Regions from separate parts of the Shewanella sp. GXUN23E genome, predicted to be linked through region 2. Evidence: predicted binding sites of a transcription regulator. Region 2 holds the regulator's gene; the other holds the start of a gene.
What was found. Region 2 encodes MetJ, which represses methionine synthesis genes. Its sites were predicted from a motif close to TAGACGTCTAGACGTCTA; they were not measured.
Positions count from the first base shown of each region.

Region 1 (5,958 bases), on a different contig from region 2:
AGTCAATTGTTGCCACATCCCTGGGCAGCAATCACAGATAGGCGGAATAAGCCCATCTGGTTGCGTCAATTCGGGTTAGTTTGACAAGTTTGCCGATAAAGCAAAAGTGGATTTTTGTGGCCTGTTGAGAAAATGGATTCAAGACTGTGATCTGGGTGGTGTTTTACTCCCCAAGGCAGCAATGCTTATGAGGAAGTTTGCAGTGAGTCGTCTTTACTCTGCTGCGGACTGTGCTGTTCATCGTGTTTATGCATCGCCTCTTTGGCCTGCGCGAGCATATTGGCCAGCCTGACCGTTGAGTCAGGACTGAAGAAGCAGTAACCGACATTCAGTTCCAACGTTTCATCCAGCTGATACAACTTATTGCGCACCCGTTTAACTATGGTGCCCATATCTATTTCGGAATCCAGGAATGCGAGTACCACAAACTCGGTGGCGGTAAAGTGAGCGGCGAGGTCGGCAGCCCGAACGGTGTTTTGTAAAATGCTGCCAAGCAGATTATGGTGCCTTTCTTCTAATTCCGGGGTCAGTGCCAGTTCAAATACAAACACCCCCGCATGAGCGCCAAAGCGTCGCCCCAGGCTGAGTTGTCTGGGGGCCATCATCATAAAGCCATGATCATTGAGCATGCCGGTTTTGAGATCCCGCATCGACATGGATTCAATGCGGTGATGTTGGCACAAGAGTGACAACTCCTGCTGCAGCAGAAGCTGGAAGGGCTCAAGCATACGTGGTGCCAAGTCCCCCTGGGTATCTAGATCCGGATCCAGTACACACAGATATCCAAACAGGCTGGAGTCTGGCCACATCACTGGCCTGGCAAGCAGGTGCTGGTAGCTCTGGAACAGGCTCGACAAACCACGGAGTCGGCCATCGGACAGATCGATATGGACACCCTCAAGTGGTGAAAGCACCAGTTTCTCCAGGATGCTGCAGTTATCATCCAGCAGTGTACCGGCAACAAACTCCTGACTGTCAGAAGGAGCCCGGACTATCACTTCATAGCCACGCGCGGTATGTTGAATCACAATGACCTCTCTGGCCTGATAAAAGCGCTTGAGCAGTTCACATTGATGCATCCAGCGCACCAGATTGACCTGGGGACTGTCGTATTCGAGCAGGCTGATGTCTGTTTCGATGGTATGCGGCAACATGTCTTTAAGCTCAATGAGATAAGAGGTCTTTCGAATAAGTGTGGTACGACAGGGGCTATTTCGCAAACCGAACAGTATAATGCGCACTTTAGCAGGACACGGGAGACCTTATGGTCCAGATTAGACGGGCAGAACCGCAGGATTTGCAGGAGTTGTTGCGGCTTGAACGCTTGCATGTGTCCGATGAATTGGGCGGCCGGATGAGTATGATGCAGGGCGAGAGCTTTTCTGAGGCAGCCCTCAAACGACTTATTGATGCCCAGCAGGTACTGATTGCACAGCAGCAGGAACAAATTGCCGGCTATGTGCTCAGTGGGGACTGGCAGGAATATATCCACTGGCCGTTGCAGCGGCGTGCTCTGGCACAATTTAAATCTCATTGGCCGGATGCAGAACGCAGTTGTTGTCACTACGGACCGGTTTGGGTTAATCCTGCATTTCGTGGGCAAAAAATATGCCGCCAGCTGTGGCAGGCACTGGCTGTTCATTTAAATGGGCGTTACCGTCGCCTGGCCGGACTGATTGCCGAAGATAATGAGGCTTCATTGCGTGCTCATGTCGCTGATGATGGTATGCAGATAATTGATTTTGTTGAGTATGATGACAGGGGCTACTATCTGGTATCACTGTCAGTTGGGTGTTGAGGCCGGTTAAATAATGGATATTGAGTTGGTTAAGCGCACCCTGGCTCCATACAGGGAACTCAGACTGTCAGCGCTGGACAATCTCAGGCTGATAGCCAGTGTGTTGGCATTGAGTGACATTCGGGTTGAGACCTTCATTGGCACTGCGGCAGGCCACAATGGCAGGCCAAGGTATTGGGTCAAGATTGCAGGTATCTGGATAGACTGCGGCCGGGACAATGACTATCAGGCGCAGTTTGCCTTTATGCCAGAGGCGGTATCTTTGGCTGATGCTCAAAGTGTCGGGATTGCGCTGCTGGATGACCACCGAATTGCCCTCATGTGCATGCAGTCGGCACATTTTGATCACTGTGAATAAGACATCGTAATTAGCTTCTGTTGCCAGTCATAGCAGTGATACCTGTTTGACATAGTAATAAAAAAACCGCCTGCCGGCGGTTTTTATTTGTCTGAATCTTATCTGTCCGAATCTTCGGGAGATTACAGACCAGCGTCAGCGCGCAGGGCTTCGGCTTTATCGGTGCGTTCCCATGGGAACTCTTCACGACCGAAGTGACCATAGGCTGCAGTAGCCTGATAGATTGGGCGAGCCAGATCCAGCATTTCCTGCAGACCGTATGGACGCAGATCGAAGTGCTGACGTACCAGACGCTCCAGCACCTCTTCAGATACTTTAGCAGTACCGAAGGTTTCAACGCTGATAGAGGTAGGATCTGCAACACCGATAGCGTAAGACACCTGAATTTCACAGCGGTCAGCCAGACCGGCAGCAACAATGTTCTTGGCAACGTAGCGGGCTGCGTAGGCAGCAGAGCGGTCAACTTTGGATGGGTCTTTACCGGAGAAAGCACCACCGCCGTGACGGGCCATACCACCGTAAGTATCTACGATGATCTTACGACCAGTCAGACCACAGTCCCCCATAGGACCGCCGATAACGAAACGACCGGTTGGGTTGATGAAGAACTTGGTGTCCTGGTTCAGCCACTGAGAAGGCAACACAGGCTTGATGATGGTTTCCATCACGCCTTCGATCAGGTCTTTCTGGTTTACGCTGTCGCAGTGCTGAGTAGACAGAACCACGGCGTCGATGCCCACGATTTTGCCTTCTTCATAGGCGAAAGTAACCTGAGACTTGGCGTCTGGACGCAGCCAGGGCAGGATGCCTTCTTTACGGACTTCAGACTGACGCTTCACCAGTGCGTGTGCATAGGTGATAGGCGCTGGCATCAGCACGTCAGTTTCGTTGCTGGCGTAACCGAACATCAGACCCTGATCACCGGCACCCTGTTCTTTAGGGTCGGCGCGGTCAACACCCTGGTTGATGTCTGGAGACTGCTTACCAATTGCGCTCAGTACGGCACATGAATTGGCGTCAAAGCCCATGTCTGAGTGCACATAACCGATTTCACGGATGGTGTTACGGGTCAGTTCTTCGATATCTACCCAGGCCGTAGTGGTGATTTCACCACCAACCATAACCATACCGGTTTTAACGAAAGTTTCGCACGCTACGCGAGCTTTAGGATCCTGTGCCAGGATTGCGTCCAATACCGCATCAGAAATCTGATCGGCGATTTTATCTGGATGTCCTTCTGATACGGATTCAGAAGTAAACAAATGCTTTGCCATCTTGGAAAAAATCTCGTGTAAAAAATGAATTCTGCGGGGAGGGCAGCCAACTAGCATTTGGATGCTTCTCCATCTAGACGGCTATTCTAGTTGAAATCGGTCGGCTAATCATCCCCCGTAGACGAAATTTCATCTGGATTGTGACCAAACGGCAGTTTTCATACTAAGGCATGAGTTGTTGTGTTCTTTAAAATCAATGAATTAGTAAAAGTTGAAGTGTTTATATCAGATTGGCACGCAAAGTTTACGGCTGGATTTGTGTTCACGCCGACATGTTCTCCTATGGCCCGCTGATTTTTAGAGTGATAACACCTGATGATTTCAATCCACCGACTCTAGGCAGGCGACCCAGATCAGGCTATTGCAAATCGGCCCCTCAATGGGCGCAATTTTATTTGCGTATGCACCAAGACATAGGGGAAAATATGCCCCCGAACAGGACCGGGGAGCACCATATCATTTCGTTAAAGCAGGCTTAGGGTTTGTGCGAAATGAAATGGTGTTTCATTAAAATCAGCAGGAGAGAGCATGTCTTCCCGTAAAGTACTCGCCAACGCAATCCGTGTGTTAAGTATGGATGCCGTTCAGAAAGCCAATTCCGGTCACCCGGGGGCGCCAATGGGAATGGCTGACATTGCCGAAGTTCTTTGGCGTGATCACTTAAAGCACAACCCAACCAACCCTCTGTGGGCCGACCGCGATCGTTTTGTTCTGTCAAACGGCCATGGCTCAATGCTTATCTACTCCCTGCTGCACCTGACAGGTTATGACCTGTCCATCGATGATCTGAAAAACTTCCGTCAACTGCACTCCAAAACTCCGGGCCACCCTGAGTATGGCTATGCGCCAGGCGTAGAGACCACAACCGGTCCTCTGGGTCAGGGCATCACCAATGGTGTGGGTATGGCGATTGCCGAGAAGGTACTGGCTGCCCAGTTCAACCGTGACGGTCACAATGTGGTTGATCACCACACCTATGTATTCATGGGTGATGGCTGTCTGATGGAAGGTATCTCCCACGAAGCCTGCTCGCTGGCCGGCACTCTGGGTCTGGGCAAGTTGATTGCATTCTGGGATGACAACGGTATCTCTATCGATGGTCACGTAGAAGGCTGGTTCACCGACGATACCCCTGCACGTTTTGAATCTTACGGCTGGCATGTTATCCGTGCTGTTGATGGTCACGATAGCGACGCCATCAACGCAGCGATTGAAGCGGCCAAAGCCGAAACCAGTAAGCCAACGCTGATCTGTACCAAGACTGTTATCGGTTTTGGTTCACCAAACAAGTCTGGCAGCCACGATTGTCACGGTGCACCGCTGGGTGATGCCGAAATTGCAGCAGCCCGTGAATTCCTGGGCTGGAAAGAAGCGCCATTCGACATTCCTGCTGACATCTATGGTCAGTGGGATGCCAAGGAAGCCGGTAAGGCCGCCGAAGCCAGCTGGAACGACAAGTTCGCCGCTTATGAAGCCGCATACCCAGAGTTGGCTGCTGAGCTGAAGCGTCGTCTGGCCGGTGAACTGCCAGCGGACTTTGATGCTCAAGCTAAAGCCTATATCGAGCAGCTGCAGGCCAACCCTGCTGATATCGCCTCCCGTAAGGCGTCTCAGAACGCACTGGAAGCCTTCGGCAAAATGCTGCCTGAGTTCCTGGGCGGCAGTGCCGATTTGGCACCATCCAACCTGACCATGTACTCACAGTCCAAGTCCATCACTCCACAAGATGCCTCAGGTAACTACCTGCACTATGGTGTGCGTGAGTTCGGTATGACCGCCATCATCAACGGTATTGCCCTGCACGGTGGTTTCGTGCCTTACGGCGCGACCTTCCTGATGTTTATGGAATATGCCCGCAACGCCATGCGTATGGCTGCGCTGATGAAAATTCAGAACATTCAGGTGTATACCCATGACTCTATCGGTCTGGGGGAAGACGGCCCGACTCACCAGCCGGTTGAGCAGATTGCCTCCCTGCGCATGACCCCTAACATGAGCACCTGGCGCCCCTGTGACCAGGTTGAGTCTGCCATCGCCTGGAAACACGCCATTGAGCGCAAAGACGGCCCAAGTGCGCTGATCTTCTCCCGTCAGAACCTGGCGCAGATGCCACGCTCTGCCGAGCAGCTCGCTGCCGTTGAAAAGGGCGGCTATGTGCTGGTTGATTGTGAGGGTACGCCAGAAGCCATCATCATTGCTACCGGCTCTGAAGTTGAGCTGGCGGTGAAGGCTCAGGCGCAGCTGGCTGAGCAGGGCCGCAAGGTTCGCGTGGTTTCCATGCCATGTACCGATCTGTTTGATGCCCAGGATGCCGCTTATAAAGAAGCTGTGCTGCCTGCCGCCGTGACTGCCCGTGTGGCAGTTGAAGCCGGTATCGCCGATTACTGGTACAAGTATTTGGGTCTGAACGGTCGCATCATCGGCATGACTACCTTTGGTGAGTCTGCGCCAGCCGGTGAGCTGTTCAAGATGTTTGGTTTCACCGTTGATAACGTGGTTGAAACCACCAGCAGCTTGCTCGCTTAATC
Region 1 covers NZ_JBOZWP010000001.1:247,998-253,955, reverse strand. The annotation lists gene ACRRUX_RS01090 (GGDEF domain-containing protein) at 186-1,154, opposite strand; gene ACRRUX_RS01085 (GNAT family N-acetyltransferase) at 1,265-1,798, shown strand; gene ACRRUX_RS01080 (hypothetical protein) at 1,812-2,156, shown strand; gene metK (methionine adenosyltransferase) at 2,279-3,430, opposite strand; gene tkt (transketolase) at 3,959-5,956, shown strand.
Region 1: the regulator MetJ is predicted to act here: its motif matches at 3,497-3,514, upstream of metK (methionine adenosyltransferase).

Region 2 (5,958 bases):
AGGATCACAAATTCCTGCGGGGTCTTTCTGTGAGTGAAGATGCTCAGCAGCGACCCCGCCGCCCCAGGATGTGCCATCCAGTTCTCCGCATCGACCATCAAAGATGCGCCCAGGAACGTGGCGGTGCGCTGCACCGTTTCTATCAGCTTGACGCCAAACATCGGCGCTGGCGAGACGATAATCACTTTATCCAGATTGATCAGTTCCTGCTGCAGATCCATCAGCGCTTCCCAATCCATCAAACCAGAGGGTTTGGCCAGATTGGACTCGCTGCGCCAGCGGCGGGTACGGGTATCCAGCACCACAATCTTGGGGCTGGTATTGAGGCTGTAATGCCACTGCTCAAACTGCAGCAGGGTATCGATAAGATCATTGTGCTTTTGCTTGTCCAGCGCATGCCCCTGATCGTTGAGCAGGGCATCCAGTTGCGGCCGGACAGCGGTAAATCGTTGTGGCTGATTGCCCAGCGCCTGAAACAGGGTGTAGCCGATCAGCGCGTTGCCTATAATGCGCCGTGAAAAACGATGACCATAAGCCGCTTCTTCCCATTTGGCGGTGAGGTTCCAGTCATCTGTGATGTCGTGATCATCGAAGATCATATAGGTCGGAATATGGGCCAGCAGACGGCGCACCTGCCCAAGTCCGGCCTTGAATGCCAGCAGATGTTGCCACTCCTGTTGCCATCTGGCCTGATTGGCCCGGCTCAGGCCGCTGACATTGCGCGGAATATCAATTCGATCCCACAGCTCAGGTGACCAGACCAGCAGGTACAGGGCGATGATTTCACTCAGGCTCACCAGATGGTTTTCCCCCATGGCGGTGGTGAAGATCGGGTGATTGATGTACCAGTGCCACAGGGGCGTTTTGGCCGGGTATTCGGTTCTGGGCAGCAGACGTTTGTGGCGCTGATACAGGGCCGCCGGGTGATAGCTGATTTGATTGGAATTGTTCAGCGCAGCGCCTTCAAAACCTTCGGTCGGCAGTCCCAGCGCCTGGATCACTTTGCCAATGGCATACAGCAGTGGACCGCCAATGTCATCCACATACACCTGATCGCCGCTCATAATCAGCAGGGATGGACGCTCCAGTGCGGCGGTCTGGCTGAGCCGGGTATCGGCGGCCACCAGGGCATCAGCACTGTGGTGGTGGGGATTGCGGCAGGAACCGTGCATCAGTGTGTGGATTTCCGGATGCAGTACCAGATTCGGGGTCTGCGCGCCCTGATAACAAAGCGCTTCAATGCCGCGAAACAGATCGCCCTGCTCGCTGTCGGTCAGACGATATGGGATGACCTGGTCTGCTGGCAGCAGATCGGTTTCATTGACCTGCACCAGATATTGCCAGGCTTTGGCGCCCAGTTGGATACGGTGCAGGCTGTCGCTGCCAAGGACAATATGGCGCTTGCCCAGTGTCAGGGTGAGCTCTGCCAGCGGGGCTGAGGTAACGAACCAGAGGGTGAAGTGATGAGTATCGCAGTGACGCAGGATCGGACCGGCCAGCACCAGAGGAAGCGAAGCGATGTTCAATTGGTGATCCATGTTGGAGATGACAGATAAGCCAAGGGTAAACAAGTGCTTTCACGAAGAAAAGTTTTTACACTCAAGACTGGGATTGTTGGCGGCGGAATTAAGCACTTTGTGAAATTTGTGGGTGTGATTATGCCGCTGCCGGTGGAATGGAAAGCAGAAAAAATCATGACAACAAAGTATCCACTGCTTAATCAGGCTGATCAGATTACCCTGCTGCGTTTGCTGGGATTTGGCCTGCAACTGTTATTGGTGCTGTTTGGCGCCGACACCTTTGGTCTGAGCCTGCAAATTGCCGCCCTGACCTGGGTGATGTCGATTGAAGGCGTCTATCTGGCGCTGATCACCTGGCAGCGTCAGCGTCTGGTGCGCAGCGAGCTGACCCTGTTTGCTACCCTGTTGATGGATATCCTGTTCTGGGGATTGTGGCTGGGATTCTCCGGCGGTGCCACCAATGCCTTTGTCACCCTGCTGCTTATTCCCATCGTGCTGGCGGCTGTGACTTTGCCGCTGTGGGCACCCTGGGTTCTGGCGGTGGCGGCGACGCTGGCTTACAGCCTGATGATGAAAATGCTGCCGGCCGAAGCCATGATGCACCATGGTCATGGCATGGATATGACCTCTCATTACCTGGGAATGTGGCTGAACTTTGTGATCACTGCCCTGGTGATCACCACTACAGTGGCGCTGCTTATCCGCCGTATTCGCCGCCAGGATGCGCAGATGGCGCTGCTGCGGGAGTCCCAGTTGCGGCAGGAACAATTGCTGGCGCTGGGTACCGCGTCGGCGCAAATGGCCCACCAGCTGGCGACGCCACTGTCCAGCATGCGACTGCTGCTGGAAGAAGTGCAGGAAGCCAACTGTCCGGTGGCGCTTAACGAGATGGATATCGCCCTCAAGCGCTGTGAATCCACCCTGAGCGAGCTGAGGGACACGACCCGTTCCATCCGTGAAGGCCACCAGTACCAGGCGTCCCCTGAGCAGCTGGCGCATCAGCTGCGACAAAAAATATTGCTGCTGATGCCCGCAACAGAGCTGGATTGGCAGGAGCGGCTGGCGCAGGTGGATCCCGCCGCCAGAGTGCAGGCCGACATGAATCTGATCCCGGCGTTGATGGCGCTGGTAGAGAATGCTGCCGGTGCCAGTCAGGAGCAAATCGCCAGCAGTAAAGTCAGCGTGACCCTGGAAGTACAGGACAGCGCGCTGCAGGTGCGGGTGCGGGATTTTGGTGCCGGTATCGACACCCGTGTGCTGGGGCAACTGGGCTCCAGCTTGATTTCCAGCCCAAAAGGCATGGGTATGGCATTGCTGCTCAGTCACGCCAGTTTTGAGCGGCTGGGCGCCAGTCTGACCCTGAGCAATCACCCTGAATGTGGCAGTGTGGCTGAAGTCAGTTTGCCGTTGTGCGGAGGGCTGGCGGCATGAAGCGTATCCTCATCGTGGAAGATGATCACGCGCTGGCGTCAGTGTTGTGCCGGCGTCTTGGCAAGCACGGCTTTGACTGCACCCATGTGGACAATCCCAGCGATGCGCTGCTGCAGGCCAGACGCATACTGCCTTCCCATATTCTGCTGGATATGAAACTGGAGCTGAGCAATGGTCTGAGCCTGATTTCGCCGCTGCGCCAGTTACTGCCCAGAGTGACTATGGTGCTGCTGACCGGCTATGCCAGTATTGCCACTGCGGTCGAGGCGATCCGCGCCGGTGCCGATAACTATCTGGCCAAGCCGGTGGATACCCAAACTCTGCTGGCTGCGCTGTTACCGGCCGGTCAGACTGTGGCAGAAGCGGAAGTGTTTGATGAAGTGGCACCGATGAATCCACGTCGGCTGGAGTGGGAGCATCTGCAACAGGTGCTGCAGGCCAATCAGGGCAATGTATCGGCCACGGCCAGACAGCTGGGCATGCACAGGCGCACGCTGCAACGCAAGCTGCTGAAAAAGCCGGTACTGGAATAGTTGGTACAAATTCACTGGCGCTAAAACGACCACACCCGGCATGGCCGGGTGTGTTTTACAGAGAAGCTGACGCTTACTCCAGCTCTTCCCACTCGATGCCCATGGCGGTCATCAGCGCCTTGGCTTCAGAAGGAATGCTGTCGGGTCTGTCCTTGGACAGATCTTCATCATTGGGCAACGGCTGACCTGTATAGGCATGCAGGAAAGCTTCACACAATAATTCACTGTTGGTCGCATGACGCAGGTTGTTCACCTGGCGGCGGGTACGCTCATCAGTCAATATCTTCAGCACTTTCAGGGGAATGGATACAGTGATCTTTTTCACCTGCTCATTCTTCTTGCCGTGCTCTGCATAAGGGCTGATATAGTCGCCGTTCCACTCAGTCATTGACTCACCTGTTGATTCTGGAATTCGCTGCCGATTTTAAACACTTACTTTATACAGTCAAATTATTGCGGCGAAAACGAGACGAATGCAAATAGAATTCTTGATGTTTGGACGTCTAAATGTCTTTATGTCTGTTGACCAGAAAGTAACAAATGAGTTAATTTAGACGTCCAGACATCTACCCAGCAGGAGCGAGTGATGACCCACAGGCGCGTGGCCACCGAGGCAGTCAGGCAAGGAATTGAAAGCGACACCCAATTTGGGGCTGTCGTGCCGCCCATTTATCTGTCGACCAACTACAGTTTTGACGGTTATCAATCGCCCCGGGAATATGACTACAGTCGCTCGGGCAATCCGACCCGCAATGTGCTGGCGGAAACTCTGGCCAGGCTGGAGCAGGGCAGCACCGGCATCATCACCAGCACCGGCATGGCGGCCATCACTCTGGTGGTCAATCTGCTGGGCCCGGATGATCTGCTGATCGTGCCCCATGATTGTTACGGCGGCAGCTACCGGCTGTTTACCAATCTGGCGCGCAAAGGTCAGTTCAAACTCAAGGTAGTGGATCAGACCGATGCTGCGGCGCTGGCGCAGGCTATCGCCCTCAAACCTGCACTTATCTGGGTAGAAACTCCTTCCAATCCACTGCTGCGGGTAGTGGATATCAAATCTGTGTGTCAGCAGGCCAAAGCCGTGGGCGCCAAAGTGGCCGTGGATAACACCTTTCTGTCGCCGGTGCTGCAGCAGCCACTGACCCTGGGGGCGGATATCGTGGTGCACTCCACCACCAAATACATCAATGGTCACAGTGATGTAGTCGGCGGCGCGGTGATTGCCAGCGATCCGCTGCTGGGCGAAGAGCTGCTGTGGTGGGCCAATACCCTGGGGCTGACCGGCGGCGCGCTGGATGCCTATCTGACACTGAGGGGAGTACGTACTCTGGCGGTGCGCATTCGCGAACATCAGCGCAATGCCCAAAAAATCGTTGCGGCACTGTGCGCCAGTGAGGTGGTGGACAAAGTATATTATCCGGGAATGGCTGACCATCCCGGCCATGAGATTGCCAAAGCCCAGCAACAGGGCTTCGGCGCCATGGTGAGCTTTGAGCTCAAAGGCGGCGCCGCAGAGGTGGAAGCCTTCTTAAGCGCCCTTACGCTGTTTTCTCTGGCAGAAAGCCTGGGCGGCGTGGAAAGTCTGGTGGCCGTGCCTGCCACCATGACCCACAGGGCGATGGAGCCTCAGGCGCGGCTGGAGGCTGGCCTGAAAGATACCCTGATCCGCTTGTCCGTCGGCATAGAAGATGGTGAGGATCTGTTGGCAGATATTGGTGCGGCGTTGGCTGCGGTTGCAAGGAGATAAGCATGGCCCCCTGTCATCTTCATAAATTTGGTGGCTCCAGTCTGGCGGATGCTGACTGTTACCGGCGGGTTGCCCATATTCTGCTGACCCATGGTCACAGCAGTGATCTGGTGGTGGTATCGGCCGCCGGTAAGACCACCAACTTCTTATATAAGCTGCTCAGCCTCAGCGATGCCGGACAACTCTGGCAGGAGGAGCTGCAGGTGTTGATCAGCTATCAGCAGACCTTGATTGAGCAACTGCTGTCCAGTGACACCGCCAGAGTGCTGCGTGAACGCCTGTCTACCGACAAGGCGCAGCTGGTCAGTCTGCTGAGCCTGGAGCAGCGCAATGTGTATCAGGTAAACCAGACCGTCAGCTTTGGCGAGCGCTGGTCTGCCCGTTTGCTGGCGGCATTGCTGCGTGAGCAGGGGGTAGCGGCCAGCCATGTGGATGCCACCAGTTTGCTGATCGCCGATGAAGGTGCTGTGCCCCGCATCCGCCACGAAGAATCCCGCAACCGTATCAAAGCCTGTCTGGCCAATCATGCCAATGAGCGGCTGGTGATCACCGGTTTTATCTGTGCCAATGAACATGGCGATACCCTGCTGCTGGGCCGCAATGGCTCTGACTTCAGCGCTACCTTGATCGCCGCGCTGGCCGATATTGATCGCTGCACCATCTGGACCGATGTGGAAGGGGTGTTCAACGCCGATCCCAATAAGATCAACGATGCCACTTTGCTCTC
Region 2 covers NZ_JBOZWP010000011.1:101,048-107,005, forward strand. The annotation lists gene ACRRUX_RS11520 (alkaline phosphatase family protein) at 1-1,538, opposite strand, end outside; gene ACRRUX_RS11525 (sensor histidine kinase) at 1,695-2,951, shown strand; gene ACRRUX_RS11530 (response regulator transcription factor) at 2,948-3,484, shown strand; gene metJ (met regulon transcriptional regulator MetJ) at 3,558-3,872, opposite strand; gene metB (cystathionine gamma-synthase) at 4,071-5,231, shown strand; gene ACRRUX_RS11545 (bifunctional aspartate kinase/homoserine dehydrogenase II) at 5,234-5,958, shown strand, end outside.